Regions from separate parts of the Streptomyces sp. NPDC017202 genome, predicted to be linked through region 1. Evidence: riboswitches for the same ligand, from Rfam matches in the RefSeq annotation. Region 1 holds a riboswitch; each other region holds the start of a gene.
What was found. A riboswitch is a leader RNA that binds a small molecule or an ion and turns the genes downstream of it on or off. The one in region 1 is predicted to bind S-adenosylmethionine.
Positions count from the first base shown of each region.

Region 2: another riboswitch for S-adenosylmethionine. It lies ahead of thrC (threonine synthase); the one in region 1 lies ahead of ACH4N1_RS00435 (aminotransferase class V-fold PLP-dependent enzyme).
Region 3: another riboswitch for S-adenosylmethionine. It lies ahead of ACH4N1_RS18960 (amino acid ABC transporter permease); the one in region 1 lies ahead of ACH4N1_RS00435 (aminotransferase class V-fold PLP-dependent enzyme).

Region 1 covers NZ_JBIRNP010000001.1:94,984-99,023, reverse strand. The annotation lists gene trpD (anthranilate phosphoribosyltransferase) at 1-979, shown strand, start outside; SAM riboswitch class IV at 1,082-1,198, shown strand; gene ACH4N1_RS00435 (aminotransferase class V-fold PLP-dependent enzyme) at 1,455-2,816, shown strand; gene ACH4N1_RS00430 (Lrp/AsnC family transcriptional regulator) at 2,858-3,139, opposite strand; partial or broken gene ACH4N1_RS00425 (rhomboid family intramembrane serine protease) at 3,136-3,884, opposite strand.
Region 2 covers NZ_JBIRNP010000004.1:424,273-428,312, reverse strand. The annotation lists gene ACH4N1_RS11975 (trehalose-6-phosphate synthase) at 1-1,276, opposite strand, end outside; gene ACH4N1_RS11970 (glucosyl-3-phosphoglycerate synthase) at 1,407-2,378, opposite strand; SAM riboswitch class I at 2,548-2,718, shown strand; gene thrC (threonine synthase) at 2,737-4,020, shown strand; gene ACH4N1_RS11960 (MoaD/ThiS family protein) at 4,017-4,040, shown strand, end outside.
Region 3 covers NZ_JBIRNP010000009.1:39,315-43,354, reverse strand. The annotation lists gene ACH4N1_RS18960 (amino acid ABC transporter permease) at 1-770, opposite strand, end outside; SAM riboswitch class IV at 1,095-1,203, opposite strand; gene ACH4N1_RS18955 (glutathione S-transferase C-terminal domain-containing protein) at 1,242-2,132, opposite strand; gene ACH4N1_RS18950 (putative leader peptide) at 2,357-2,467, opposite strand; partial or broken gene ACH4N1_RS18945 (LLM class flavin-dependent oxidoreductase) at 2,618-3,947, opposite strand; gene ACH4N1_RS18940 (aliphatic sulfonate ABC transporter substrate-binding protein) at 3,944-4,040, opposite strand, start outside.

The DNA.
Region 1 (4,040 bases):
CCTGAGCGCCGACGCCACGGCGTGGGCGATGGACCGGATCATGCGCGGCGAGGCCACCGACGCGCAGATCGCCGGCTTCGTGGTGGCGCTGCGCGCCAAGGGCGAGACCGTCGAGGAGATCAACGGACTCGTCCGCGCGATGTACGAGCATGCGAACGTGATCGAGGTGCCCGGCCCGGCGGTCGACATCGTCGGCACGGGCGGCGACGGCGCGAAGACGGTCAACATCTCCACGATGTCCTCGATCGTCGTCGCCGGCACGGGCGTCAAGGTCGTCAAGCACGGCAACCGGGCCGCGTCCTCCGCCTCCGGTGCCTCGGACGTCCTGGAGAAGCTCGGCGTCCGCCTCGACCTGACCCCGCGGCGGGTGGCCGAGGTCGCCGAGGAGGCGGGCATCACCTTCTGCTTCGCCGTCAAGTTCCACCCGGCGCTGCGTCACGCGGGTGCCGCGCGCGGCCAGCTGGGCATCCGCACGGTGTTCAACGTCCTCGGCCCGCTGACCAACCCGGCCAGGGTCCGGGCCCAGGCGGTCGGCGTGGCGGACCCGCGCATGGCGCCGATCGTCGCGGGTGTCTTCGCCGAACGCGGCCACTCCTCGCTGGTGTTCCGCGGCGACGACGGCCTCGACGAGCTGACGACGACCTCCACCTCCCGGGTCTGGGTCGTGCGGGAGGGCAAGGTGACCGAGGAGTCCTTCGACCCGCGCGACGTCGGCCTCGACCTCGTTCCCGTCGAGGCCCTGCGGGGTGCCGACGCCTCCTACAACGCCGAGGTGGCGCGCAGGCTGCTGGACGGCGGGACGGGCCCGGTCCGCGACGCCGTCCTGCTGAACTCGGCGGCCGCCCTGGTCGCCCTGGAGCCGACCGGGGCGCCGCTCGCCGAGCAGCTCCGCGCCGGCATGGCCAGGGCCGCGGAGTCCCTCGACTCGGGGGCGGCGAAGCGGACGCTGGAGCGCTGGGCGGCGGCCACCCACGCCTGAGCCGGGACGGCGGCCGGTACGAGGCGCGGTCCGGACCCCTGGTGTCTCAGGAAATGGACCGCGCCTTGCGCGCCGGTGATCGTATGGCAGGATGCCGTACCAGGTCATGAGTGACAGTCATCAGGCCCCGGCCGACTGTCCGGCAACCCTCCGTCCGTGGCGGGGTGCCCCGGGTGAAGACCAGGCCGTGGACAGAAAGGTCCACGGCAAGCGCGGACCCCTCGCACGCTTCTGATCGAGCGAGGGCAGGGGTCCTGGTCGTCGAGGAGCCTCTTCCGTGAGCAAGCGAATGCGATAGGGCCGCAGAGCCCCCCTCCGCATCCCTCCTTCACCTTTTCCCGCGCTCGAGCCCCAGGGCCTCCCGTGGGGATCATGCCGGGTCCGCAGGGCCCGGTGCCTTGATCCGGCCTGATCCCCACGAAGCACCCCGGCCGCTCGCGTGGTGAATCCCCCTGCCTCCCAAGGGAGTTCCGTCATGCCCGTCTCCACCGCTGCCGCCGCCCCGACCGTTTGCGCCCCCCTGCCCGTTCTGGGACGGGATGTCACCGTCCCGCTCGTCACCGGAGGCGAGATCGGCTACGCGGCCCTGGACTACGCCGCCAGCGCACCCGCCCTCCAGCGCGTCTGGGACGACGTGGCCGCCTACGCCCCCTACTACGGCAGCGTCCACCGCGGCGCCGGACACCTCTCCCAGCTCTCCACCGACCTCTTCGAGAACGCCCGCCGGACGGTCGCCGGGTTCCTCGACTGCCGGCCCGACGACCAGCTCGTCTTCACGCGTTCCACCACCGACTCCCTCAACCTCCTCGCCGCCGCGCTCCCCGCCGACTGCCAGGTCTTCGTCTTCGAGACCGAGCACCACGCCGCGCTGCTGCCCTGGAAGAACGCCCGGGTCACCTGCCTCGACGCCCCGCGCACCCCGCGGCAGGCCGTGGCCGCCCTGGAGCGGGCCCTCGCCGGCCGCGACCGGTCCGGCCCCGCCCTGGTCTGCGTCACCGGCGCCTCCAACGTCACCGGCGAGCTGTGGCCGGTACGCGAACTGGCCGCCGCGGCCCACGCCCACGGTGCCCGGATCGTCCTGGACGCCGCCCAGCTCGCCCCCCACCACCCGGTGTCCGTCCGTGACCTCGACGTCGACTGGGTCGCCTTCTCCGGCCACAAGCTGTACGCCCCCTTCGGCTCCGGCGTGCTGGCCGGCCGCGCCGACTGGCTGCGGGCGGCCGAGCCGTACCTGGCCGGTGGCGGCGCCAGCCGCAGGGTGACCCGGCGCGCGGACGGGGGGGTGGACGCGGAGTGGCACGAGAGCGTCGCCCGGCACGAGGCCGGCTCCCCGAACGTCATCGGGGCCTACGCCATCGCCTCCGCCTGCAAGGCCCTCACCGAAGCGGGCTTCGACACCCTGGTGGCCCGCGAGCAGCACCTCGTGGAGAAGGTCCGCACCGGCCTCGCGGAGGTCCCCGAGGTGCGGATCCTGTCCCTCTTCGGCGACGACGCGCCGCGGGTCGGCGTGATCTCCTTCGTCGTGGACGGCTGGAACAGCTCCCACTTCGCCGCCGCGCTCTCCGCCGAGTACGGCATCGGCGTCCGCGACGGCCTCTTCTGCGCCCACCCCCTGGTGCGCACCCTTCTCGGCGGCGACCCCCACCGCCAGGGCGAGTGCGGCGCCCCCGAGGCGGCCCCCGGCGAGAAGTCCCTCGACGCGATCCGCGTGAGCTTCGGCGCGGGCACCCCCGACGAGCACGTCGACCGCTTCGTGGCGGCGGTGCGGGAACTGGTGACCGAGGGCGCGAAGTGGCGCTACCGCACCCAGGACGGCCGCTGCGTCCCGGCGGTGTAGGCGGGTCCTCCCCGCCGCGGGCGGTGCGCCGGGCGGTCAGGTCAGGAGTCCAGCCCGATGGCGAACGCTGCCTCGAGGTCGTGCTGCGAGTAGGTGCGGAACGCCACGTGCGTGTCCGTCGCCTCCACGCCCGGAATCTTGCTGATCCGTCCCGGGATCACCTCGGCGAGGTCCTCGTGCTGCCGCACCCGCACCATGGCGATCAGGTCGTAGGTGCCGGTCACGGAGAACACCTCGCTCACGGACTCCAGCGAAGCGATCGACTCCGCGATCTCGGGGATCCGGTCCACGCTGGTCTTGATGAGGACGATCGCGGTGATCACGGCTGGTTCTCTCCCTCGGGGGCCGGAGCTGGGCTGCTGCTCACTCTAGTGCCGCGGCACCGGCGGGCCGGGTGGACCGGGCCCACGCGTAGACGAAGCCCAGCCCGAAGCCCACCATGTGCGCCAGGTACGCCACGCCCGGCCCCTCCCCGGCCCGCCCCGCCGCCACCCATTGCAGCGCCGCCCAGAAGGGCAGCACGACCCAGGCCGGGAAGCGCAGCGGCAGGAAGAAGAGGAACGGCAGGAGACTGGTGACGCGGGCCCGGGGAAACAGGTACAGGAACGCGCCGAGAACCGCCGAGATCGCCCCGGAGGCGCCGACCAGGGACTGCCCGGAGCCGGCGTTGGCGGCGGCGTACCCCAGCAGCGCCAGGGCGCCGCAGCCGAGGTAGAAGAGCGTGAACTCGACGCGGCCCATCCGGTGCTCGGTCATCGCCCCGAAGACGTAGAGGAAGAGCATGTTGCCCAGCAGGTGCACCCAGCTGCCGTGGACGAACAGGGCCGTGAAGAGCGTGAGGGCGGACCTCGGCACGCCGTCGAACACGTCCGCGGGGATCACGCCCCACCGGCGGAAGTAGGCGCGTTGCGCGAGCGCCGCCTCCTCGCCGGTGCCGTACACCGGATCGAGGCCCGAGGCCGGACCGATCACGAAGACCAGGCAGCACAGGGCCATCAGTGCGTACGTCACGGGCGCCACGGGGTGTCGGACGGCCCGGCCCAGGGGCCCCCTCCAGTCGCTGATCATGGCTACAGAGCATGACGCAACCGGACGTACCGGGCCGTACCGCCTCGCCGCCGTGGACGGACGGGCGGCGAGGACCCGCCAGGCCGTAGGGTTACGAGCCACATGCTCCGGGGAGCCTTCGGCACGCCCCGGTCCCCAAAGACCGACACTAGAAGG
Region 2 (4,040 bases), on a different contig from region 1:
GGGCGTCGGCGGTCTCCAGGACGTCGTAGGGGTTCACCACGATCGCGTCCTCGCCCAGCTCCCAGTACGCCCCGGCCTCACGGGACAGCACCAGGGCGCAGCCCTCGTCGGAGACGATCGGGACCTCCTTGGCGACCAGGTTCATGCCGTCGCGGATGGGGTTGACCAGGGCCACGTCGGCGAGGCGGTACGCGGCCAGGGAGCGGGCGAAGTCGTCCTTCACGTGCAGCACGACCGGGGTCCAGCCGGGGGTGCCGTACCGCTCGTTGATCTCCTCCGCCAGCCGCCGCACCGCGGCCGTGTAGTCGCGGTAGACGGCGAGGTCCTGGCGGGAGGGGTAGGCGAACGCCACGTGGACGACGCGCTCGCGCCACTCGGGGTGGTCGTCGAGGAGCTGCCGGTAGGCCAGCAGGCCGCGCACGATGTTCTTCGACAGCTCGGTGCGGTCGACGCGCACGACGGCCTTGCGGCCCTCGCCGATCTCCTCGCGCAGGGCGGTGATGCGCTCCTCGACGTCGCTCTCGTGGGAGCGGGCGCGCAGGAAGTCGGCGTCGGCGCCGAGGCCGTGCACCCCGATCCCGGTGCCGCCGGTGCCGCCCACGAACTCCGCGCAGCACGCGGTGAAGGCGTCCGCCCAGCGCCTGGTCAGGAAGCCCAGGCGGTCCGCGCCGAGCATGCCGCGCAGCAGCTGCGCGCGGATGTCGGTGGGGAGCAGCGCGAAGTAGTCCACCGGCGCCCACGGCGTGTGCGAGAAGTGGCCGATGCGCAGGTCGGGCCGCAGCTCGCGGAGCATGCCCGGGACCAGGCAGAGGTGGTAGTCCTGCACCAGGACCGCCGCGCCCCGGCCGGCCTCCTCGGCGAGCGCCTCCGCGAACGCGCGGTTGTACGCCTCGTACGACGCCCACTGGCGCCGGAACTCCGCGTCGAAGACGGGCTCCAGCGGGGTCTGGTACAGCAGGTGGTGGATGAACCAGAGCACGGAGTTGGCGATGCCGTTGTACGCGTCGGCGTGCACGTCGGCCGGGATGTCGAGCATCCGGACGCCGTCCTCGCCGACCCCGCGCCGCACCGCCTCGCGGTCGTCGTCGGAGAGCGCCGAGCACACCCACAGGGCGCCCGCGTCCGGCCCGATCGCCGACAGGCCCGAGACCAGTCCGCCGCCGCCCCTTCCGGCGTGCAGCGAACCGTCCTCGCGCACCTGGTAGGAGACCGGGCCGCGGTTGGACGCGACCAGCACCTGAGCACCCTCAGCAACAGCAGCACGCGTGGAAGCCATACGCCACAACCTAGCCCGGTCCGTAAACGCTCAAACGTACGGATGCGGTCCGTGGCCGGGTCATGTCCGGCCGTATGCGGCCGCCGGGCCGTGGGTGCGCTCGTGCCCGGCCGGCCGCACCCGCGGCCCGTCAGGCGACCTTGCGTTCCGCGTACTCGGCGATCTCCGCCATCGGCGGCCGTTCCTCGGTGTCCACGGAATAGGTGCGCGGCTCGAAGCCGTCCGCGCCCCGCTCGAACTGGGTGAGGGCGGGGCGGATCAGGTGCCCGCGGGCCAGCCGGAGCTGCGCGGTGCGGTAGATCGCCGCCGCCATCCTGCCGAGCGCCTGCCCGTCCTGGTGGCGGTGCTTGCGGACGCCGACGTCGACCTGGGCGAGGGCGTCCAGGCCGACCAGGTGCAGGGCGTCGACGAGCATGCCCAGCTCCACGCCGTAGCCGACGGGGAACGGGAGCTGTTCCAGCAGGCTCCGGCGGGCCGCGTACTCGCCGCCGAGCGGCTGCACGAAGCCGGCCAGCTGCGGCCAGTGCATGTTGAGCAGGGGGCGGGCCATGAGTTCGGTGACCCGGCCGCCCTGGCCCGCGGTCCTGCCGGAGGCGGGCGAATCCGGCTCGGTGCCCAGCGGGCGGTCGTACATCGCCTTGACCAGGTCCACGCCGGGGTCGGTGAGCAGCGGGCCCACGATCCCCGAGACGAAGTCGGAGGAGAACTCCTTGAGGTCGGCGTCGACGAAGCAGACGATGTCCCCGGTCGTCACGAGCAGCGACCGCCACAGCACCTCGCCCTTGCCGGGCACGGCCGGTATCCGGGGCAGGATCTCGTCCCGGTGGACGACGCGCGCCCCGGCCGCCGCGGCGACCCGCGACGTGCGGTCGGTGGAGCCCGAGTCGACGACGACGATCTCGTCGACGAGGGGGACCTGCCGCATCAGGTCGTGGCGGATGACCGCGACGATGTCACCGACCGTCTCCTCCTCGTTCAGGGCGGGCAGCACCACGGACACCGACTGGCCCGAGGCGCGCTTCGCGGCCAGGACGCGGTGCAGCGGGCGGTCGGTCACGGACCAGGAGCGGGTGGCCAGCCAGGCTTCAGCTTCTTTCAGCACGGTCTGCGGCTCCTCACTGTCGTGATCACACGCGGTGCACGTGGGGTGACCGTGTGATCCATCTCGCGGTTCGGACGTCTGTCTCAACTGTCCTGGCCTTCGGTTACAGTCTTGAACAACGCGGATGACCATCGCATGTCCGAGGTGGCCGCTGTTCACAACTTCATACCGCTCATCCAGAGGGGCAGAGGGACACGGCCCGATGAAGCCCCGGCAACCCTCCAGCCGCGCGCGCCGCCAGGCGTGACCGCCCACGCGTCACGTCGATGTGGTGAGGCTCCCGGCTAGGGAAGGTGCCAAATCCGTCTCACGGCGAGATGCGTCGTGAGGAAGATGAGGAGAAAGGGCCTCGCCTCACATGGCTGCGCAGACAGTTGCAAGCACCACGAACTCCGTCGATCTCGGTCCCGCCGCGGCGCTCTCCTGCCGCGAGTGCGGACACCGCGTGCCCCTCGGCCCGGTCTTCGCCTGCGAGGAGTGTTTCGGCCCGCTCGAGATCGCGTACGACTTCTCGTCCTACGAGACCGAGGAGCTCCGCAAGCGCATCGAGGCGGGCCCCGCGAACATCTGGCGCTACGCGCCGCTGCTGCCCGTCCCGGCCGACGTGGCGGACAAGCCGAACATCAACCCCGGCTGGACCAAGCTCGTCCAGGCCGACAACCTGGCCCGCGAGCTGGGCGTCGACGCCGGCAAGCTGTTCGTCAAGGACGACTCCGGCAACCCGACGCACTCCTTCAAGGACCGCGTCGTCGCCCAGGCCATCGAGGCCGCCCGCGCCTTCGGCTTCACCACCCTGTCCTGCTCCTCCACGGGCAACCTGGCCGGTGCCGTCGGCGCCGCCGCCGCCCGCGCCGGTTTCCGCTCCTGCGTGTTCATCCCGCACGACCTGGAGCAGGGCAAGGTCGTCATGGCCGCGATCTACGGCGGCGAACTCGTCGGCATCGAGGGCAACTACGACGACGTGAACCGCTTCTGCTCCGAACTGATCGGCGACCCGGCCGGCGAGGGCTGGGGCTTCGTCAACGTCAACCTGCGGCCGTACTACGCCGAGGGCTCCAAGACGCTGGCGTACGAGATCTGCGAGCAGCTCGGCTGGCGGCTCCCCGACCAGCTCGTCGTGCCGATCGCCTCCGGCTCGCAGCTCACGAAGATCGACAAGGGGCTGCAGGAGCTGATCAAGCTCGGCCTCGTCGAGGACCGGCCGTACAAGATCTTCGGTGCGCAGGCCGAGGGCTGCTCGCCGGTGTCCGTCGCCTACAAGGCGGGTCACGACGTGGTCCGGCCGCAGAAGCCGGACACCATCGCCAAGTCCCTCGCCATCGGCAACCCGGCGGACGGGCCCTACGTCCTGGACATCGCGCGCCGCACCGGCGGCGCGGTGGAGGACGTGAACGACGAGCAGGTGGTCGACGCGATCAAGCTGCTGGCGCGGACCGAGGGCATCTTCGCGGAGACCGCCGGCGGCGTGACCGTCGGTGTGACGAGGAAGCTGATCGAGAACGGTCTCCTGGACCCGACGAAGACCACCGTCGTCCTCAACACGGGGGACGGCCTCAAGACCCTCGACGCGGTGGCCGGCACCGGCCTCACCGCCACCATCCGCCCCACCCTGGACTCCTTCCGAGAGGCTGGCCTCGCATGAGCGTGACCGTCCGCATCCCG
Region 3 (4,040 bases), on a different contig from region 1:
CCCATGGTCTGCGCGGAGCCGAACAGGTCGAGCAGGGAGACGTAGAAGACCAGTGAGGTGCCCTTGATCAGGCCGATGAGCTGGTTGACGTAGTTCGGGATGATGGAGCGCAGCGCCTGCGGAAAGACGATTCTGCGGAACTGGTAGCCCTTCGGCAGGCCGAGCGCCGCGGCCGCCTCGTGCTGGCCCTGGTCGACGGAGAGGATGCCGCCGCGCACCACCTCGGCCGCGTAGGCGGCCTCGTTGAGGCTGAGGCCGACGACGGCGACGACCATGTCGGTGGCGAGTTTCGACTCGTCGAAGGAGAAGAAGGCCGGCCCGAAGGGGATGCCGACGCTCAACGTCTCGTACAGGGCACTGAAGTTGTAGAGGAAGATCAGTACGACGATGAGCGGGATGGAGCGGAACGCCCACACGTAGGTCCAGCTGACCGCGCGCAGGACCGGGCTCCTCGACAGCCGGGCCAGGGCGAGCAGGATGCCGCCGATCAGACCCGACACCGCACTGTAGGCGGCGACTTCGAGGGTGATGAGGAGGCCGTCGAGGATGGTCGGCCGCAGGAACCAGTAGCTCCAGCGGTCCCACTGGTAGAAGGGGTTGGTCACCAGTCCGTGGACGAACTGGGCGACCAGGATCAGGACGGCCGCGGTGGCGATCCAACGTCCCGGGCGCCGCAACGGCAGCACTCGCTGGGCGGTGAGGGCCTTGGGCGGTTCGGTGGCGGTGGGCGCCTCGGGGAGGGTGACGGTGGCGCCAGGGGGTTCGCTCATGGTGGGCTCCGGCTGGGTGGGCACACCCCGCAGGCGCGGCGGCGTGCGGGGACGCACACGGCGGCGCAGGACCGGGGGTGGGGAGGGCGACGGCACACCGCGCGGGCGGTGTCGGTCAGGGAGTGCGGGGGCTGCGGGGAGGTGTCAGCCCCGACAGCGGGCACGGCCCGGTGCGGTACACAGTGCGCTGTTGACGCGGAGCAGATCGACGGCGCGGTTTGCGACGAGCACGTTCGCGTACGTCCGTACGCAGCCCTGGGAACGGCGTGCGGCCGTTCTGGGAGCTGCGTACATGGCGTCACCGTCACTGTTCCGGCCCTGTGGGCCTCGCGCTTACCGACGTGTCATCGGCCGGGTCGTCACCTGGGGCACCCCACCGCGGTGCGAGGGTTGCCGGTCAGCAAGCCAGGGCTTGTCGCTGACACTCATGACCGTTCTGGGCCGTAGTCAAGACAATGGCCCGAACGTATGTCAACACCGGTCCACCAGGTGGAACGGCCGACGGGCCGAGTGTGCGGCCCGGTCGAGGATCCGGACGGCCGATCCGGCGGCCTCCGGTCCCCGGCACTGGGCGTGGTGGCGGCGGTCCGTGCCGTCGAGGTCGAGATGGGCACCGAAGGCCGGGTGGGCGGTCAGACGGCGGGCGTAGGACCACAGCGCCGGGTGGCCGGCGACGCGCTGGACCGCGGCGGCGTCGAGATGGTGCCGGTGCACGGTGTCGAGCCGGACCAGTGCGACCCACAACTCGACGTCGGCGGCGGTGACTTCGTCGCGGATCAGGTAGGTGCGGCCGTCGAGCCGGCGGTCGAGGGCGCCGAGGGTCTCCAGCAGCGTGGCCAGTGCCATGTCACGCTCCGCCGCTTCCCCTCCCACGGCCCCGGCCCGCTGCGCCGCCCCCTCGACGCCCTCCACGCACATCCGCTCCACGGCCTCGATCTCCGACTCCGCGCCGCACGGGTAGAGCGAGGGGCCGCAGGTGTCGAAGCGGTGGGCGAGGTCGCGCATGATGTCCCGGTCGTGGGTGCTGACGATCCGCCCGGACCAGCCGTCACTGAGCACCGGCGCCGCGGCCGGACCGGAGTAGCGGTGCGCGCTCGCCTCGTACAGCGGGCGCAGGGCAGAGTGGCCGCCCTCCGGACAGTCGGGGACGGCGGGCAGGAAGGTCACCGGGCAGACCGTGTCCAGGCCGAGCAGGGTGTGGGTGACGGCGATGCGCAGGCCGTCTGGACACGCGGTCGACAGATGGAGCCGGTAGCGGCCGGGAACGGCGTAGTGGCCGCTGCGCGCGTCCCTGCCGATGCGGCCGCGGAAGGCGGGCGTGTGCCGGACGGAAACGTGGGCGGCCGGCGTGGTGACGGTCATGACTCTCCCCGAAAGCGGGCGCGGACGTACGCGCGGCGGATGCGGCATCGGGCTGGGCCCCGTGGCCGGATCCCCCTCCTCCGCCCGGAGGGCGGGCCCGGCACTCGGTGCCGGGCCCGCCGGGGCTACGGGGATGCGACGACGGAACCCCGGTGCGGGGCTCACCTGGGCACGCCGAACGGCACGACATTCCGTGGGAGGCGTCGGCGTGGCAGGTGCGCAGGTCAGCCCATGGGGCCGAGCGCGCTGCAGACGCGGAGCAGGTCGATGTGACGTCGGGAGGTCAGCAGAGGCGAACGGCTCACTCGGACGGTGTCCGGATCAAGGCGCCTCATATTTCCCTACCTGTTCACTAGGATTCCTTACCGAGTGTCGATCCACCGGCCGTGGACGTCAAGAGGTTCGTCCCGCATCGCGGACATCCCGATGGACGGCGGCTCGCTCGCCGTGGACACCCGGCCGGGTCCGGTCGCCCCGGGAGGGGGTCAGCCATGGAACTGGTTCGCCGGGACGGGGAGCCCGTAGTGCTCGCGGAGTGTCGTGCCCTCGTACTCCTCTCGGAACAGGCCCTTGCCGCGCAGGATCGGCAGCACGTGCTCGACGAAGGCCGCCAGGCCGGACGGCAGCGCCGGGGCCATGATGTTGAAGCCGTCCGCCGCGCCGCCCTCGAACCAGGCGATGATCGTGTCCGCGACCTGCTCGGGCGTGCCGACGAACTCGAAGTGCCCGCGGCCGCCGCCGAGCCGGGAGATGATCTCCCGGACCGTCAGCCGCTCGCGCACCGCAAGGTCGATGATGAGGTCGGAGCGGCTCTGTGAACCCTCCAGTTTCGGCCTCGCCAGGATGAACTTCGGCAGCGGCTCGTCGAGTGCGAAGACCGACGGCTCGGTCTCGAACACCGCGGCCAGCTGGCGCAGCCCGTACTCCGGGATGCGCAGCTCGTCGAACTGCCGTGCAAGCGCTCGGGCTTCCTCCTCGGTCGATCCGATGTAGGGGACGATGCCCGGCAGGACGATCACACCGTCCGGGTGGCGTCCGGCGGCTCGGGTGCGCGCCTTGATGTCGGCGTGGAAGGCGGCGGCGCGGCTCGTAGGTGGTGTGCGCGGTGAAGATGGCCTCGGCGTGGCGGGCGGCGAGGTCCTTGCCGTCCTCCGAGGAACCCGCCTGGACGAGCAACGGGTAGCCCTGCGGCGGACGTTCGACGTTGAGCGGACCGGCGACCTTGAAGTACGTGCCCTCATGACCGAGCCGGTGCAGCCGGGCGGCGTCGGCGTAGCGCCCGGCGGCCTTGTCCGCGACGACGGCCTCGGTCTCCCAGCTGTCCCACAGCGCCTTGGCCACCTTCAGGAACTCGTCGGCGCGGGCGTAGCGTTCGGCGTGGCCGGGGCGGTCGTCGAGGCCGAAGTTGGCGGCCTCGTCGGCACCCGCCGAGGTGACGATGTTCCAGCCGGCGCGGCCGCCGCTGACGTGGTCGACGGACGCGAGCCGGCGGGCGAGGTTGTACGGCTCGTTGTAGGTCGAGGACACGGTCGCGATGAGGCCGATCCTGCTGGTCGCCTGGGACAGCGCGGTCAGCAGCGTCAGCGGCTCCAGTTGGCCGGGCGGCCGGAACTCGCCGGTGCCGATGAGGGCCGGACCGTCGGCGAGGAACAGCGAGTCGAACTTGGCGCTCTCGGCGAGCTGCGCCAGTTCGATCCAGTGCCGCAGGTCGAAGTCGGCGCGGGGATTGCTGTGCGGGAGCCGCCACGCCGCCTCGTGGTGGCCCGCTTCCATGAGGAAGGCGTTGAGGTGCAGCTGCCGCCGTCCGGCGCTCATGAGGTGACCTTGAGCTTGGAGCTGTCGTAACCGGCGGGGAGGAGGTTGTCGGTGATCGACTCGACGTCGACCTTCTTGGTGATCTGGCCCGCG